2 regions of the Aerococcus sp. Group 2 genome follow, and region 1 is predicted to be linked to the other one. Evidence: a T-box and tRNA genes for the amino acid it is inferred to sense, from the RefSeq annotation. Region 1 holds a T-box; the other holds one or more tRNA genes.
What was found. A T-box is a leader RNA that pairs with one kind of tRNA and senses whether it is charged. The one in region 1 lies ahead of serS (serine--tRNA ligase), so its partner is inferred to be a tRNA-Ser.

Region 1 (7,689 bases):
AAAAATCACTCAATTCCAGCCTTCAGCCAGGTTTGGCCTTTTATGGGTTATTTTTTATCGAATCGTGCGATTCAGTTGATTTTACAAAGTGATCACTTTTTGCTAATATTATTAGAATGCCATGATAAGAAAATGAAATGGAGGTGGGAAAGGATGGCAAGAGTACTTGAAAAAAGGAAAATTGACCTCGTTCCCCGAATTATATTAGCAATTATTTTAGGTATTATTGTCGGACAGTTAAGTTTGGTACCGGAGTGGTTTTTCCGGCTCTGTGTGACTTTTACCGGGATTTTTTCTAGCTTCTTAAGCTTTGTGATTCCCTTTATGATTATTGGTTTTGTGGTCCAAGGGATTGCTGACCTGGGTCAAGGAGCGGGTAAGTTACTTGGGATTACGGTCTTGACCTCGTATTTATCGACCATTGTTGGGGGCTTTCTGGCTTATTTGATGGCCAGCCAGATCTTTCCTTTCTTTATCAGTGAAAGTTTGGTTGAGCGCTTAAGTCAAACTGCGCCCAGTCTGGAACCGCTCTTTGTGATTCCGATCGAACCCTTCTTCGACGTAACTGGGGCGATTATCTTTGCCTTTATGATGGGACTGGGGATCTACTGGCTCCGCCAACACGGCCGTGGCCAGGTGCTTTATGAAGGTTTTAGCGATTTTGGCGGGATCATCAGTCAAGTCCTGGCCAAGATTGTGGTGCCCTTATTACCGATTCATATTTTTTGTAATATTAGTAACCTGTCCTATAGTGGCTCGGTTTTTGCCATTATTTCGGTCTTTTGGAAGGTCTTTATCTGCGTGATTCTCCTACAGATCATCTATGTGGCTTTCCTCTTTATTTTATTTGGAATCTACGCCGGCAAGAATCCTTGGGAACTGATGAAAAACCAAATCCCGGCCTATATGACCGCGATTGGGACCCAGTCTTCAGCTGCGACCATTCCGGTTAACCTGAAGTCAGCGGCTAAAAATGAGGTTTCAAAAGACATTGCCAACTTTGTCGTGCCTCTCTGTGCCACTATTCATTTGACCGGGTCCATGATTACCATTACAGCTAATGCCACAGCGCTCTTGTTAATTTACGGTATGCCCCACAACCTCACCATGGTTTTAGGCTTCATACTCACCTTGGGCGTCTGCATGGTGGCGGCACCGGGAACCCCTGGGGGCGCGATTATGTCGGCCTTGCCTTTCTTACCAATGGTAGGCATTGTCGACACTGGCATGCAACAAATCATGATCTCTCTCCACTTGACCCAAGACTCCTTTGGGACTGCGGCCAATATTTCTGGAGATAACGCCATTGCGGTCTTTATCGATAAGATTTACCATAATTACATTAAGCAAAATGAGACGGAAAGCTCTGACCTGGCTTAGCTAGGCAAATCCCATTTGACAAGGCCAGCTTTTCTTCTTAAAATAGGGTTAGCTTTGGAGTTTAACTCCAGTAAAGTCATTGAAGACTTTATTTATAGACCAAGTGATGCTTGTGACTAGTAGCCTAGGAAACTTTTTAGCGAGTCCATGGTGGGTGAGAATGGATAGGGGACCTGGGTGAATCCACACAAGGACTGCCTACGACTTAGTATTAAGGAAGTAGTGCCGGCACAAACCGTTATTTGTAAGTGTAAGGCAAGAAATGCCTTGAAGCAGGGTGGTACCGCGCAGAATGATGACCATTTCGTCCCTTTGATTGAGAGGGCGGGATGGTTTTTCTTTTGCCCAAATGTTGTTACTGAGCATTCGTTCTGCTTTTGAAATCTAGTCGTTCAAAAGCCATGGCATCGGTTCGGGCCAAGGTCCCTCACCTAGCGAGACTCAAATGTCTCGTACGGCGGAAGCCTACGATACATAATTCGCTTCGCTTGCTTGTTCATGGCTAACGACTTATTTCAAAGCGCCACTACTGCTCACAACAATTTAGCAAAATAAATATTATTAAATAATTAGACAACAATATTAATAAAGAAATGAGGATTTGTAATGATTGATGTACGTTTATTACGGGATAATTTTGACCAAGTGGCTGAGGCTTTGAAGGGCCGCGGTGTGGAGAAGGAAACTCTAGAACACTTACGCGACCTGGACCAAAAACGCCGCCAAGTGATTGTCGAAGCGGAAAACTTGAAGAAGGAACGCAATATCGCTTCTGAAGCTATTGGTCAACTCAAGCGCAATAAGGAAAATGCGGATGACAAGATCCAAGAAATGAAAGCCCTAGGGACCAAGATTAAGGCCTTGGATAGTGATTTGGCTAAACTTGACCAAGAAGAACATGACATCCTGGCGCGGATTCCTAATTTACCAGCTGAAGGCGTACCAGTGGGGGCGGATGAAGATGAGAACGTGGAAATTCACCGCCATGGCGAAACCCCAGAATTCGACTTTGAAGTCAAAGCTCACTGGGACTTAGCCGAAGATTTAGATATCCTTGATTGGGATGCTGGGGCCAAGGTGTCAGGTTCTCGTTTTGTCTACTATAAGGGTCTGGGTGCGCGTTTAGAACGGGCTTTGTATAACTTCATGTTGGACCAACACCAAAAAGAAGGCTACATGGAAATGATTACGCCTTTCTTAGTCAACGACCAAGCCATGTACGGAACCGGACAATTCCCTAAATTTACCGAAGACGTTTACCAAATCACCAATGAAGGCCAAGACCTGACCTTGATTCCTACCGCAGAAGTGCCATTAACCAACTACTTTGCTAAGGAAATCTTGAAGGAAGAAGACCTGCCTATCCGAGTAACTGCTCTCTCACCTTGTTTCCGTTCTGAAGCTGGTTCAGCGGGACGGGACACCCGGGGCTTGATCCGGATGCACCAATTCCAAAAGGTAGAAATGGTTAAAGTAGCGACTCCAGACCAATCCTTCGATGAACTAGAAGCTATGACCCAAAATGCAGAAAATATTCTCGATTTACTCGGTTTACCTTACCGTCGCATTATCCTCTGTACTGGGGATATGGGCTTCTCAGCAGCCAAGACCTATGACATCGAAGTTTGGATGCCCGCCCAAAATACCTACCGGGAAATTTCTTCCTGTTCTAACTGTGTCGACTTCCAAGCACGCCGGGCCCAAGTCCGTTACCGGGATGTCGATGGCAAGACCCAACTGGCTCACACCTTAAACGGCTCTGGTTTAGCCGTGGGTCGGACGGTGGCTGCAGTCTTAGAAAACGGCCAAAATGCCGATGGTTCAATCACCATTCCAGAAGTCCTCGTGCCTTACATGGGTGGGGTAGATAAAATTACCAAGGAAAACGCTCGTGGATTAAACTAAGAAGATTCAGAGCGAATGCTCATAAAATGAAATTGTCTAAATAATACGAAACAGCTTTCTCAAGCATAATGGTTGGGAGAGCTGTTTTTTAGTCAAGTCAGGCGCCCTGCCAAGCAAAAGTCTTGTTTTCGGCTGGGCCAGTCTTTACAATGAATCATGATTGAAAGACTACCATATAGAAAGAAGGATTAAGGATGAGTCAAGCATTAGCAACTTTTGCCGGGGGCTGTTTTTGGTGTATGGTGCAACCCTTTGAGACCATGCCGGGGATTTTAAAAGTCGTGTCCGGATACACAGGTGGGCACACCGAAAACCCCACTTATCGCGAAGTTTGCCTGGGGGGAACGGGCCACACGGAAGCGGTGCAAATCACCTATAATCCCGAACTGATTTCCTACCAAGACCTGGTGGAGATCTATTGGCAACAAACCGATCCTACTGACGCTATGGGCCAATTTGCTGACCGGGGGGACTCTTACCGTCCCGTAATTTTCTACCACGATGACCAACAAAAGGCCATCGCCCAAGCCTCCAAAGAAGCCTTGGAAGCCAGCGGTCGTTTTGACAAACCCATCGTGACCCAAATAGAACCGGCCCAAACCTTCTATCCTGCCGAAGAATACCACCAAGACTTCCATGCCAAGAACCCTGACCACTACCAGGCCTACCGCCAAGGCTCAGGTCGGCAAGCCTTCATTGATAAACATTGGCAAAAATAGGTGGAGAGTGCGACAGTCACAACAAAGGACGAAACCGCTACGCATATTATATCTGTAACTCGCTGACGCTTCGAACAGCTATAGCAACTGGAGAAAACTGGGATAAGCTCAGCTATTAGGATGTGAGGACGCCGTCAGAGACTTGAATCACTGGAAGAAAATACCATAAGCACAGGAAGTCTGTGCGTTGGCATTTTCTGAAGTGACTTCAAGGCTGGCGTCCGAACTCAACTACGCTGAGTGTTACCAGTTTTTGAAGTGGACGTTCGTCCTGTGACTGGAGCACGTTTGAATAGAGTGCGACAAACGCCTCAAAAGGCAAGACATTAACTTCTTTTTTGAAGGAATTCGGCTTACTCATGGATGACAAGTAAATATTGAAAAGTAAGCTGGGCTAAGTCCCGGCTTATTTTTATGACTTCTTTATTAAGTGAACTTCAAAGTGGAAAGCACGTGCCTGACTTCCTTTGTAAAAATATTTTATAGGTTAAATTTTTCCTTGCCTAGCCACGGAAAAGGTCTTAAAATATGCTAAATAAAAATTGTCTTTTATTTAAATTGTCGAGCAATTCAAACAAATTCCCCCTAAAGTATTTACAAATGTTTTCGAAAAAGGTATTATAAGTCTACTTAACTAATGGGCGCCGCTCTTAGAACACAGTTCGGGCGAGTGCCCAAAATTGTAATTTTGAAAGGGGAATGACAATGTCTGTAAATATCGATTGGAATAATTTAGGTTTTGCTTATATGGACCTTCCTTATCGTTGGCGTGCTTATTGGAAAGATGGCGAATGGTATAAAGAAGGCTTAGAAGAGGGAAAGACTTTTCCAATTGCTGAAGGTGCTCCGGCCTTACACTATGGCCAAGAAGCATTTGAAGGCTTAAAAGCTTACCGTCGTAAAGATGGTCAAATCCAACTCTTCCGTCCAGACCAAAACGCTAAACGGATGGCTAACTCCGCCGAACGAATGTTGATGCCAGCTTATCCTGAAGAAAAATTTGTTGAAGCGGTTGTCAAAACAGTTCAAGCGAACGCTGACTACGTCCCACCTTATGGGTCAGGCGCTTCGATGTATATCCGTCCATTATTAATTGGGGTAGGCGACAACATTGGCGTTTCCCCTGCTAAGGAATATATCTTTACTATCTTCACCATGCCAGTAGGTCCTTACTACCGTGATGGTTTAGCACCAATGCCATTTGTCACCAGCAAGTACGACCGTGCCGCTCCTTACGGGACTGGTGCTTCTAAAGTTGGTGGGAACTACGGGGGTTCGCTCTTACCAGGTGAAAAAGCGAAGAAAGCCGGCTATGGTGACGTGGTTTACCTAGACCCAGCTACTCACACCAAGATTGAAGAAGTTGGTTCCGCAAACTTCTACGGGATCGAAAAAGATACCAACAAGTTTGTGACACCAAAATCACCTTCAATCCTCCCATCCATCACCAAATACTCCATCATCCACTTAGCTAAAGAACGTTTAGGCTTAGAGGTTGAAGAAGGCGACGTTTACGTGGATGAATTAGACCGCTTTGCTGAAGCAGGTGCCATGGGAACCGCTGCCGTAATTTCTCCAGTGTCACGGATTGACCACGGCGACCGTTCCTTCAAATTCTACTCCGACACAGAAGTTGGACCAATCACCCAAAAACTTTATGACGAGTTAGTGGGTATCCAATACGGAGACATCGAAGCCCCAGAAGGCTGGATCGTCGAAGTCCCTGAAAAATAATAGGATGTGAGGAAGGATCAGTGAGGGAGATTCCTTGGAAGAAAAGATGAAAAGGTCAGTAAACTGGCCGTTCAACTTTTCTGAAAGGACATCCCCTCACCCTTCCGAACTCAACTAACAGGATGTGAGAACGCCGTCAAAGGCTTGAATCGGTGGAGGAAAATACCATAAGCACAGCTAGTCTGTGCGTTGGGATTTTTTGAAGCGACTTCAAGTCTGGCGTTCGAACTCAACTAATAGAGTGTGACAGTCACAAAAGCGGATGTTCGTCCTGTGACTGGAGCCGATTTATAAGAAATTTCTCATAGAAAAAACTAAGTCCGTTTTTTCAAATCATCCTTTTAAAACCTGTCAATCAATTGTCACCCAATAAGCAATTGATGATAAAAAAAGAACCGTCTACTGAAAAAGTAGGCGGTTTTTGTTTGTGCAATTTTTACAAATAATTGATCCCTAAGTAACCATTGGAGAGGCGGTTAGTAACGATATTCACTTTAAAGACTTGACTTAATTGTGGACTGATCAGGACTTCTTCGGTGGGGCCATTCAGAACAATAGCTCCTTGATCGAGCAGGATGAGACGGTCACAGAAACGGGCCGCTAGATTTAAATCATGAAGGGAGGTAAATACGGTCAGTCCTTCCTGTTTAATCGTTTTGAGGATCGACAGTTGGTAATTAATATCTAAATGATTGGAAGGCTCATCCATCAAAAGAATATCGACTTGTTTGGCCAGTGCCATAGCAATCATGACCCGTTGTTGTTCACCACCGGAAAGGTTGAAATAATTTTTATTCTGCAAGTCGACAAGGCCCACTTTCTCCAGAGCCTCTTGGACGATAGCAGCGTCCTCTTGATTATTTCCTTGGTACCACGGGTGGTGGATGAAGCGGGAGAGCTGTACCAGGTCGATCACCTTAAAATCAAAGGCTAGATTATGTTCTTGGGCGACGACAGCACAAGCCTTAGCAAATTCCTTAGTCGATAAGTGGTCAGTGTTTTGGCCGTTAAAATGAATCTCTCCAGATTGGCGGTTTAAGCTCTTATCTAAGGCCTTTAGCAAAGTAGACTTACCTGACCCATTGGGACCAATTAACCCCACGAACTCACCTTTTTCCACTTGAAAACTCAGTTCTTGAAGGATCGGCCGACCGGATAGGCTAATGTTAAGCTGGTCTACTGAAATTTTACTCATAACATCTTACCCTCCTAAGCCAATTTATCTTTACTGCGCTGCATTAAGAAGATGAAGAAAGGAGCGCCCACTAAAGCCATCACGATACCAACCGGTAATTCTTCTGGGGAGAAGACCACCCGAGAAACAGTATCGGCGACCACCATTAAGATTGCTCCCGCTAGAGGTGCAATCAATAATAAACGGCGGTGTGTAGGTCCTACGAGCAAGCGGGTAATGTGAGGGATCACCAGGCCCACAAAGCCAATCACCCCACTTTTGGCCACTAAAATCGCTGTTAATAGGGAAGTCATCACAAAAATCAGCGATTTAAGAGCGAAAACATTGATCCCGTTCATCCGAGCCCGATCATCACCCAACAAGAGAAGGTCGAGGGGCTGATGGATTAAAAATAGGATAAGGCTGGAAAGCAATACGGCGATCGCCACTGGAGCAACGTCCTTCCAACTGATTCCTGAAAAACTCCCACTCATCCAGAAGAGGGCACTCGAAATAGCACGAACATCAGGCGTTAAAAAGATGATAATGCTGGTTAGTGCCGAAAACAGGGCGGATAAGGCCACCCCAGTTAAAATCAGGTGAATGGTGGAAAGCTTGCCTTGCTTACCGGAAATCAAAAAGACCAGACCAGTAGCAAGTAAAGCTCCTAGGAAGGCCCCAACTTCTAAGGGAAGATAACCGATCACCGGCACAGTGCCCACTAGAATCGATAGGACGGCTCCTGTTGAAGCCCCCGAGGAAATCCCTAAAAGATAA
Region 2 (7,689 bases), on a different contig from region 1:
ATGAGTATAAGTAAACCGGATATCAGGGTGGGCCATGGCTAAACGGTTCACGACATCCGTAATATGAGAAAGTTCGGTGCTTAATTGCTTAATGTGCTTTAAGCGGGCTGGGGTATTGTAGAATAAATTTTCTACTTGGATGGTTGTTCCTTGCCGTAAATGCGAAGGACGATACTCCACTTCATCGCCCCCAATTAAGCTGATAGAGGAGCCCTCTTTTCCATCACTGGTTTCCAGCGAAACTTCAGCAACTGAGGCGATCGAGGGCAAGGCTTCACCACGAAAGCCCAAGGTTTTGATCCGAAAGAGGTCTCGTGAATGATAGATTTTACTGGTAGCATGGCGTTTAAAGGCCAACTTCACATCTTCCCCACTCATTCCTAAACCATTATCAATGACTTGGATGCTCTTCAAACCAGCCTCTTCGACTTTGATATCGATACTGGTTGCCTGGGCATCAATCGCATTTTCTAAGAGTTCTTTTACCACGGAAGCCGGCCGTTCGACCACTTCCCCAGCGGCAATCTGATTAGCAACTTGTTCAGGAAGTTCGTGGATCATCCTAATCCTCCTCGCTTAGTTTCCTTTGTAATTGGTTCAATAATTCTAAGGCTTCAATAGGTGATAAATGGTTAATATCAACAGCGTCTAGCTGGTCTAAAACATAATCTTCATTCGCTGTCTTTTGATTGAGATTTTCTTGGTCAGTAAAGAGATTAAGCTGCTTGGGCTCTGCCCCTTTAGCGGATTCACTCTCCAAGTCAGATAAAATCTCAGCTGCATTGGCTAATAAGCTCTTAGGTAAGCCAGCCAGCTTAGCAACATGAATCCCATAACTCTTATCGGCCGGGCCATCATAAACCTTATGAAGAAAGACCACTTCGCCATCTTTTTCTATGGCGCCGACATGAATATTCTTAAGGGCCGGTAAATGATTATCCAAATCAGTCAGTTCATGGTAATGGGTTGAAAAGAGCACCTTCGCCTTAAGATGGTCGTGTAAATACTCTAAAATAGCTTGGGCTAAGGCAATGCCATCATAAGTCGAAGTCCCCCGCCCAATCTCGTCAAAGAGTAACAAGGACCGGTCAGTCGCATGTTGAATAGCCTGGTTAGCTTCCATCATTTCGACCATAAAGGTACTTTGCCCCGCTTGCAGGTCATCGGTTGCCCCAATCCGGGTAAAAATCTGGTCAAAAATAGGCAGGGTCGCTTGACTAGCGGGTACAAAACTTCCCATTTGCGCCATGATTACGGTAAGGCCCAGCTGACGCATGTAAGTGGATTTCCCTGACATATTAGGTCCGGTAATTAATAGAATGGAAGTGTCCTTATCCATGATGATGTCATTAGGGACAAAATCATCTCGGCCTAGGGTCTCTTCAACCACTGGGTGGCGGGAATCTTTAATCAATAAGGCCCGGTCTTCTCCACTAAAATGAGGGCGCACATACTGATTTTGTTCGCTAATTTCTGCTAGGGACTGGACCACGTCCACCTGAGCAATGGCCTGGGCGATGGCTTGCAAGTCTTTTTGATAGACTTTAACCTTTTCTCTCACCTCAAGGAAAAGCTCATATTCCAGGTCAACTGATTTTTCCTGAGCTTCCAAGATCCGATATTCCATTTCCTTTAGTTCTGGGGTAATAAAACGCTCAGCATTAGTTAGGGTTTGCTTTCTCTCATAACGACCTTCTGGTAAAAGATGAAGGTTAGCCTTGGTTACCTCGATATAATAACCAAAAACCTTATTATAGCCAATTTTTAAAGATTTAATCCCGGTCGCTTCACGCTCCTTGGCTTGCAGGTTAGCAATCCATTCTGATCCGTGGCGAATCGCCTGACGATAGTCATCCAGCTGGTCACTAAAGCCATCCCTAATAATGCCACCTTCAGTAATCGATATATTAGCTTCCGGATCAATAGCGCTTTCGATGGTTTCAACCACTTCTGGTAGGGCTGCCAGGCTGTTAAGGAGCTTGTTCCAAACACCGGTTTCTTGTCTATCACTTGGATTACCTTGGATAGCTTGTAAATTTTCAGAGACTTGGGGAACCTTTTTCAAGGAATTCATCAATTGCAGGAGCTCGCGGGCATTGACCTGCCCCATCGATATCTTAGCCACTAAGCGCTCTAAATCGTAGACCCCAGAAAGATTTTCTTGGATATTGCGCCGTTCAAAGAAGGCGTCGATCAAGGATTCTACTTGGTCTAAGCGCTCTTCAATCGTTGCTTGGATAATAAGGGGCCGGTCCAGCCACTGCCTTAGCAAACGTCCGCCCATGGCGGTTTTAGTCTCATCGAGAAAATGCAGTAAACTTCCTGAACGTTTCTGCGTTCGAATCGATTCGGTTAATTCTAAATTGCGTTTCGCAAAATAGTCCATATGCAAGTAATAATCTAACTCATAGGACTCCGCTTGGCGCCAGTGGTTAACCATACGAAACTGAGTGCTATAAACATAGGCCATCAAAACGCGCAGAGCCTTAAGCTCAATACGATGCTTAATATTTTGAGTAATTTTTTCAAAGGCGCTTTCCGGTAATTGATCGAGGGTTTTCTGATTAATATAGGAAGAGGTGAAAGGAAAGAGCTGCTCGAGTTGGGCCAAGTCATCTTCGCTCAGTTCATGATAAAAGACGACTTCCTTGGCTTGAATTTGTGAGAATTCTGTTAACAACATTTCAAATGAATCCATATGGGTCACTTTCAGCTCGCCTGTTGAAATATCAGTATAAGCTAAAGCATAGGCGCCTTCTTGATGTATAATCGCACAAATAAAGACATTTTCTTTATCGCTAGAATTGTAATAAGTCCCCGGGGTAATCACTTTGATCACCTGGCGGTCTACCATACCCTTAGCTTGCTTAGGATCTTCCATTTGTTCAGCGATAGCGACCTTATAGCCTTGGTTGACTAGGGTTTTCACATATTCGTCCGCTGAATGATAGGGAACACCGCACATGGGAATGGGGTCATCCGCATTCCGATTTCGACTCGTTAGGGTAATTTCTAATATCTGTGCCGCTTTTTTGGCGTCATCATCAAACATTTCATAAAAATCGCCCAGCCTAAAAAATAAAAAGGCATCGGGATATTGATCTTTGATCTGATAGTATTGCTCCATCATTGGTGTTTTTTTCTTCGCCATTGTTTACATCCTTTAATCTTAACTTTTTACAATCTTATCTATTCTAACACAGAAAAGCAAAGGGTGAAATTCACAGCCTTAATAATTCGTGATAGAATAAAAGCTAAAAAAGGAAAGGAATTAATCATGTTAAAGCACTTATATCTCATGCGCCACGGCGAAACAGAATTTAATTTGGAGAACCGCGTACAGGGCTGGTGTGATTCCCCTTTAACTGAAAAAGGCATCCGACAAGCCGAGCTGGCTAGAGATATGCTAAGGGAACGGGAAATCACTTTTACCCATGGCTACAGCTCACCACTTGATCGGGCCAGAGAAACGCTTAAATATAGCAGCCCCAATCATATGCCCACAGAAACAGTCACTGGTTTGAAGGAATGGGGCTTTGGTTCACTAGAAGGGCAATCTCGCGACCTCATGCCTAAACCTCTCTCAGCACCTAAAACGGATGATTACTACTGTCAGTATGGTGGTGAAAAAGCCAGCGAAGTCTGTCAACGCATTAATCAGAGTCTTCAAACCATTATGTCTAAAGAGGATAGCCAGCAAGTCTTAGCCGTCGCCCACGGAGCAGTCATCTACCAATTTGTAAAAGACTTCCTTCCTGACCCGGTTGCTGGTATCGGCAACTGCGAAATCTTTCACTTTGTTTACGATTTCAACACCTTCACCTTTATAGAAAATATGAAGCCTTATCGGGAAATGTCCGTGTCTGGTGAAAATTTATTTGCAAAATCGGACAAAACGTTATAAGATATACTTTGTTGCTAACTTAGTTTAGCCGGGAGAAGTAGCGAAGAGGCCGTAACGCGCTTGACTCGAAATCAAGTTGTCGGGAAACCGGCACGTGGGTTCGAATCCCACCTTCTCCGTAGTCAAATTTCTAATAACACCCAATAACCCCTAATCGTTTTTAAATCAGCGTTTCTAAGGGTTTCGATTTCCTAATAATTTCTAATAATCGCCAACTTTCACCCAAAAATATATAACTTTTTTATTTCACAAACTATTGCCAGTCAACGTGTCAGCACCCCAAGGGGTGCTTTTTTCTATAACTTTTTTGCCCTTCTTGTCCTATATTGAAAAACACTTTTAAAATAAGTTGTGACTACTTAAAAACAGTTAATTCCAAAATAAATCGTACAAATATCGTACAAGTTTTTGTCCCCGCCTAGAGGGGTAATAGAATAGAATGAATGAGCGGTCATTAGAACCGCTTTTTTATTTTGCTTATTTAGGACTTCTGTCTGCTCTCCTTCATAAAAGCACAAAATCTTAGCTTTTTTACATTGTAATATCCTAGAATCACATCCTATGTTAACAAGCATAATAAAAAGCCCAAGCTCTACTTGAACTTGGACTATAGCTATCTCAATGCATGCTAATTATTTGCGACGTTTCAAGACAGTTGCTCCAGCTGCGACTAAGGCAAGGCCAAAGCCTGTAAAAGATGCAGCAACTACACCAGTTTTAGGTAAAACAGAATGAGTAGCCGGTGCAGAGGTCGCTTTAGCAGTCGAAGATTTTTCTTCCTTAGGAGCTAAGGCTAGGACTTTATCTGTCTTGGTATCTTTATTTTGATTTGCTGTCACTGGATCATTTGTATCAGAAGCAGTCACTAAAGTTGAAACTTGTGAACCTTCTTCTGCAGTCACTGACTTATCACTATCGCTAGATGGAGCAACAGCTGTAGGAGTTGCTAGTGTAGGTGCTACAGCAGTGTTAGCTTGGCTAGTTGGACTAACAAGCGGAGTGATTGGTACGGTTAGAGTTGGTGTTGTCGGTTGAGCTATAGGTTTTGGCGTTGGGACTGGATCCGGCGTCGGTTCTGGTTCAGTTTTGTTTGTTGGTTGAACTGGCTTTGGATCCAGTACTGGAACTGGTTCTGGATTTGGCTTAGGTTCTGGTTGTGGTTTTGGGGTTGGCTTTTCTTCCGGTTTTTGTTGAACCGGTTCTGGTTCTGGATCCGGCGTTGGTTCTGGTTGCGGGTCCGGTGTAACTGGTGTCGTTGGTTTTTCATCCAACGTTGGATCTGGATTTGGCTTAGTTGGTTCCGGATTTGTAGGCTTTGGTTTTTCAGCTTCCCTTGTACCGACTAAAATAATTTTATTTTTCGGTTGACGAATAACAACACCCTTCGAATCTCTTAAACCATCCTCACCTTCTTGTTTAACGATGGTTTTACCCTTTTCAAGTGTTGAATCTTCAATTCTTTCCACTTCAAAAGGAATAGGCTCAGTTTTTTGATCTTCTGGTGCTGGTATCGTTTCAGTAATCTTTCCAGCTGGATAATCAGTATCACCAACTTGACGAGATATGGTCAAGGTGCCAATAGGATCTATAGCATTTTTATACTTAGAAGAATCTACGCCAGGGGCAAATTTTGAAAATCTTCCGTAACCAAAAGAAATATTATTAGGATTTAAAATCTGATAAAGGTGGCCGTTATTAGCAGTAAATTTCCCATTGGCTTCTTTCAAGGCAGGTAATTCACTACTCATCCAAGCCTTCATATCAGCTTCGACATTGGGGCGACCCCAGCTCAGGTTTTCCAGTGTAGCATTACTATTTTTATATTGTGGTTTACTTACCCCATCGGGTCCCTTATGGTCAATTTTTCCATGGATAGCTGTTTCTTCCGCCCGGATGTAGGCATCCTTTTCATTCATGCGGTCATAGCGGACATCATTGACATACTGCTCCTTGGTCAAACCTTTATGGGTCACATAGTTTTTAAGTGAAATTCCTTCAAAAGGCACGGTTTCATCATCATAATAAGCATTACGGGTATTGCGGATTATTTCCAAAGCTTTTTCAGCTTGCTGTGGATCTTGGATTTCATAGCTATCATTTGCAAAATCATTGTTTGGAGTGGCTGAAGCATATGTTGTAGTCAAAGTGACATTAGTAGTTCCATTTTCTTGGGCTTGGACCTCTTGAGGATTGGCTGCTAAGAAAGCGGCGACAGCAACAGAGGCAAGGCCAAGGTTTAATTTACGAAATGAAAGTGTCTTTTCTTTATTCTGCATGGATTCTCCTCCTTATTCATCTCATGTCCTAAGTATACTATATTTTTTACAAAATATTTATAAAAATAAAATAATTACTTGAACTATTATTAACTTTAATAAAATGAACACATGCAGAAATGAAATAAATCATAAAAACTAACATTTTAGACTAAGTCACATAAAAAATAAGCGAACCGACCTTTCCAATAAGGATTTATCGATTCGCTTATTCTTTCATTCTGGAATTTACTACTCCAGATTTCTTTATTTTTAATCAAAGCTTATTGTATAGCTTAGGTAATTTATCTTGCATAATCCACAGAACGGGATTCACGTATTACCGTCACCTTAATTTGGCCTGGGTAATCCAGTTCGTCTTCAATACGTTTAGAAATATCATGTGACATCTTAACGACACTTAAGTCATCCACCTTTTCGGGGTTAACAATCACACGAATTTCGCGGCCTGCTTGAATAGCGTATGTCTTCTTCACACCACTAAATTCATTAGCTAAGGCTTCTAAACTTCTTAAACGTTGAATATAATTCTCTAATGATTCACTTCGAGCACCGGGACGAGCAGCCGACAAGGCATCAGCAACCTGAACAATAATGGCAATCGCAGAAGCAGATTCGATATCTCCATGGTGGGCCGCAATGGCATTAATAACGATATCATTTTCATTATATTTACGAGCGAGTTCAGTACCAATTTCAACGTGGGTACCTTCCACCTCGTGGTCCACGGCTTTGCCAATATCATGTAATAATCCACTTCGTTTAGCCAGTTGTTCATCTTCGCCGAGTTCACTAGCAATAATACCAGCCAGTTTAGCTACTTCGACACTATGGTTCAAGACATTTTGCCCATAGCTGGTGCGATAGTTTAAACGTCCGACTAACTTGACTAAGTCTGGATGCATATCATGAATACCTAGGTCAAAGGTGGTCTCTTCCCCAGTATCACGAATTTTTGTATCCATTGATTTTCTAGCACGTTCAACCGCTTCCTCAATTTTTGCTGGATGAATACGTCCATCCTTAATTAGATTTTCTAAAGCAATCCGAGCAATTTCCCGACGAATCGGATCAAAACCACTGAGTACCACCGTTTCTGGAGTGTCGTCGATAATTAAATCAATCCCAGTCAAGGCTTCAATGGTTTTAATATTCCGCCCATCTTTACCGATGATACGACCTTTCATATCATCGTTTGGTAAATCGATACGGGTTACCGAAGTATCGGCGACTGTATCGGCAGCAGATGTTTCGATTGCTTGTAAGATAATTGAAGTAGCGAGCTTATGTGCTTGCTCTTTATAGTTTTCTTCTGCATTTCGAATTCGTAAAGCAATTTCATTAGATAAGTTTGCTTCTGTCTCTTTCAAAATCAAAGCCTTGGCATCTTCAGTTGTCATCATAGAAATCCGCTCGATTTCATCTTGACGTTCCTGGACCATTGCTTGGGCTTCTTCTTCTTTTTGAGAAACATTTTTTAAGCGATCTTGAATCGATTGCTCTTTAGAA

Region 2: it has a tRNA-Ser gene. The T-box ahead of serS (serine--tRNA ligase) is inferred to sense a tRNA for this amino acid. The anticodon was not compared.

Annotation. Positions count from the first base shown of each region.
Region 1 covers NZ_CAJHPA010000003.1:135,843-143,531, forward strand. Annotated here, with positions in the region: gene JFU01_RS05230 (dicarboxylate/amino acid:cation symporter) at 154-1,380, shown strand; T-box leader at 1,478-1,695, shown strand; gene serS (serine--tRNA ligase) at 1,987-3,285, shown strand; gene msrA (peptide-methionine (S)-S-oxide reductase MsrA) at 3,480-4,004, shown strand; gene JFU01_RS05245 (branched-chain amino acid aminotransferase) at 4,704-5,738, shown strand; gene JFU01_RS05250 (ABC transporter ATP-binding protein) at 6,175-6,933, opposite strand; gene JFU01_RS05255 (FecCD family ABC transporter permease) at 6,948-7,689, opposite strand, start outside.
Region 2 covers NZ_CAJHPA010000005.1:102,193-109,881, reverse strand. Annotated here, with positions in the region: gene mutL (DNA mismatch repair endonuclease MutL) at 1-567, opposite strand, end outside; gene mutS (DNA mismatch repair protein MutS) at 563-3,151, opposite strand; gene JFU01_RS07510 (histidine phosphatase family protein) at 3,278-3,904, shown strand; tRNA gene JFU01_RS07505 (tRNA-Ser) at 3,936-4,023, shown strand; gene JFU01_RS07500 (G5 domain-containing protein) at 4,537-6,180, opposite strand; gene rny (ribonuclease Y) at 6,465-7,689, opposite strand, start outside.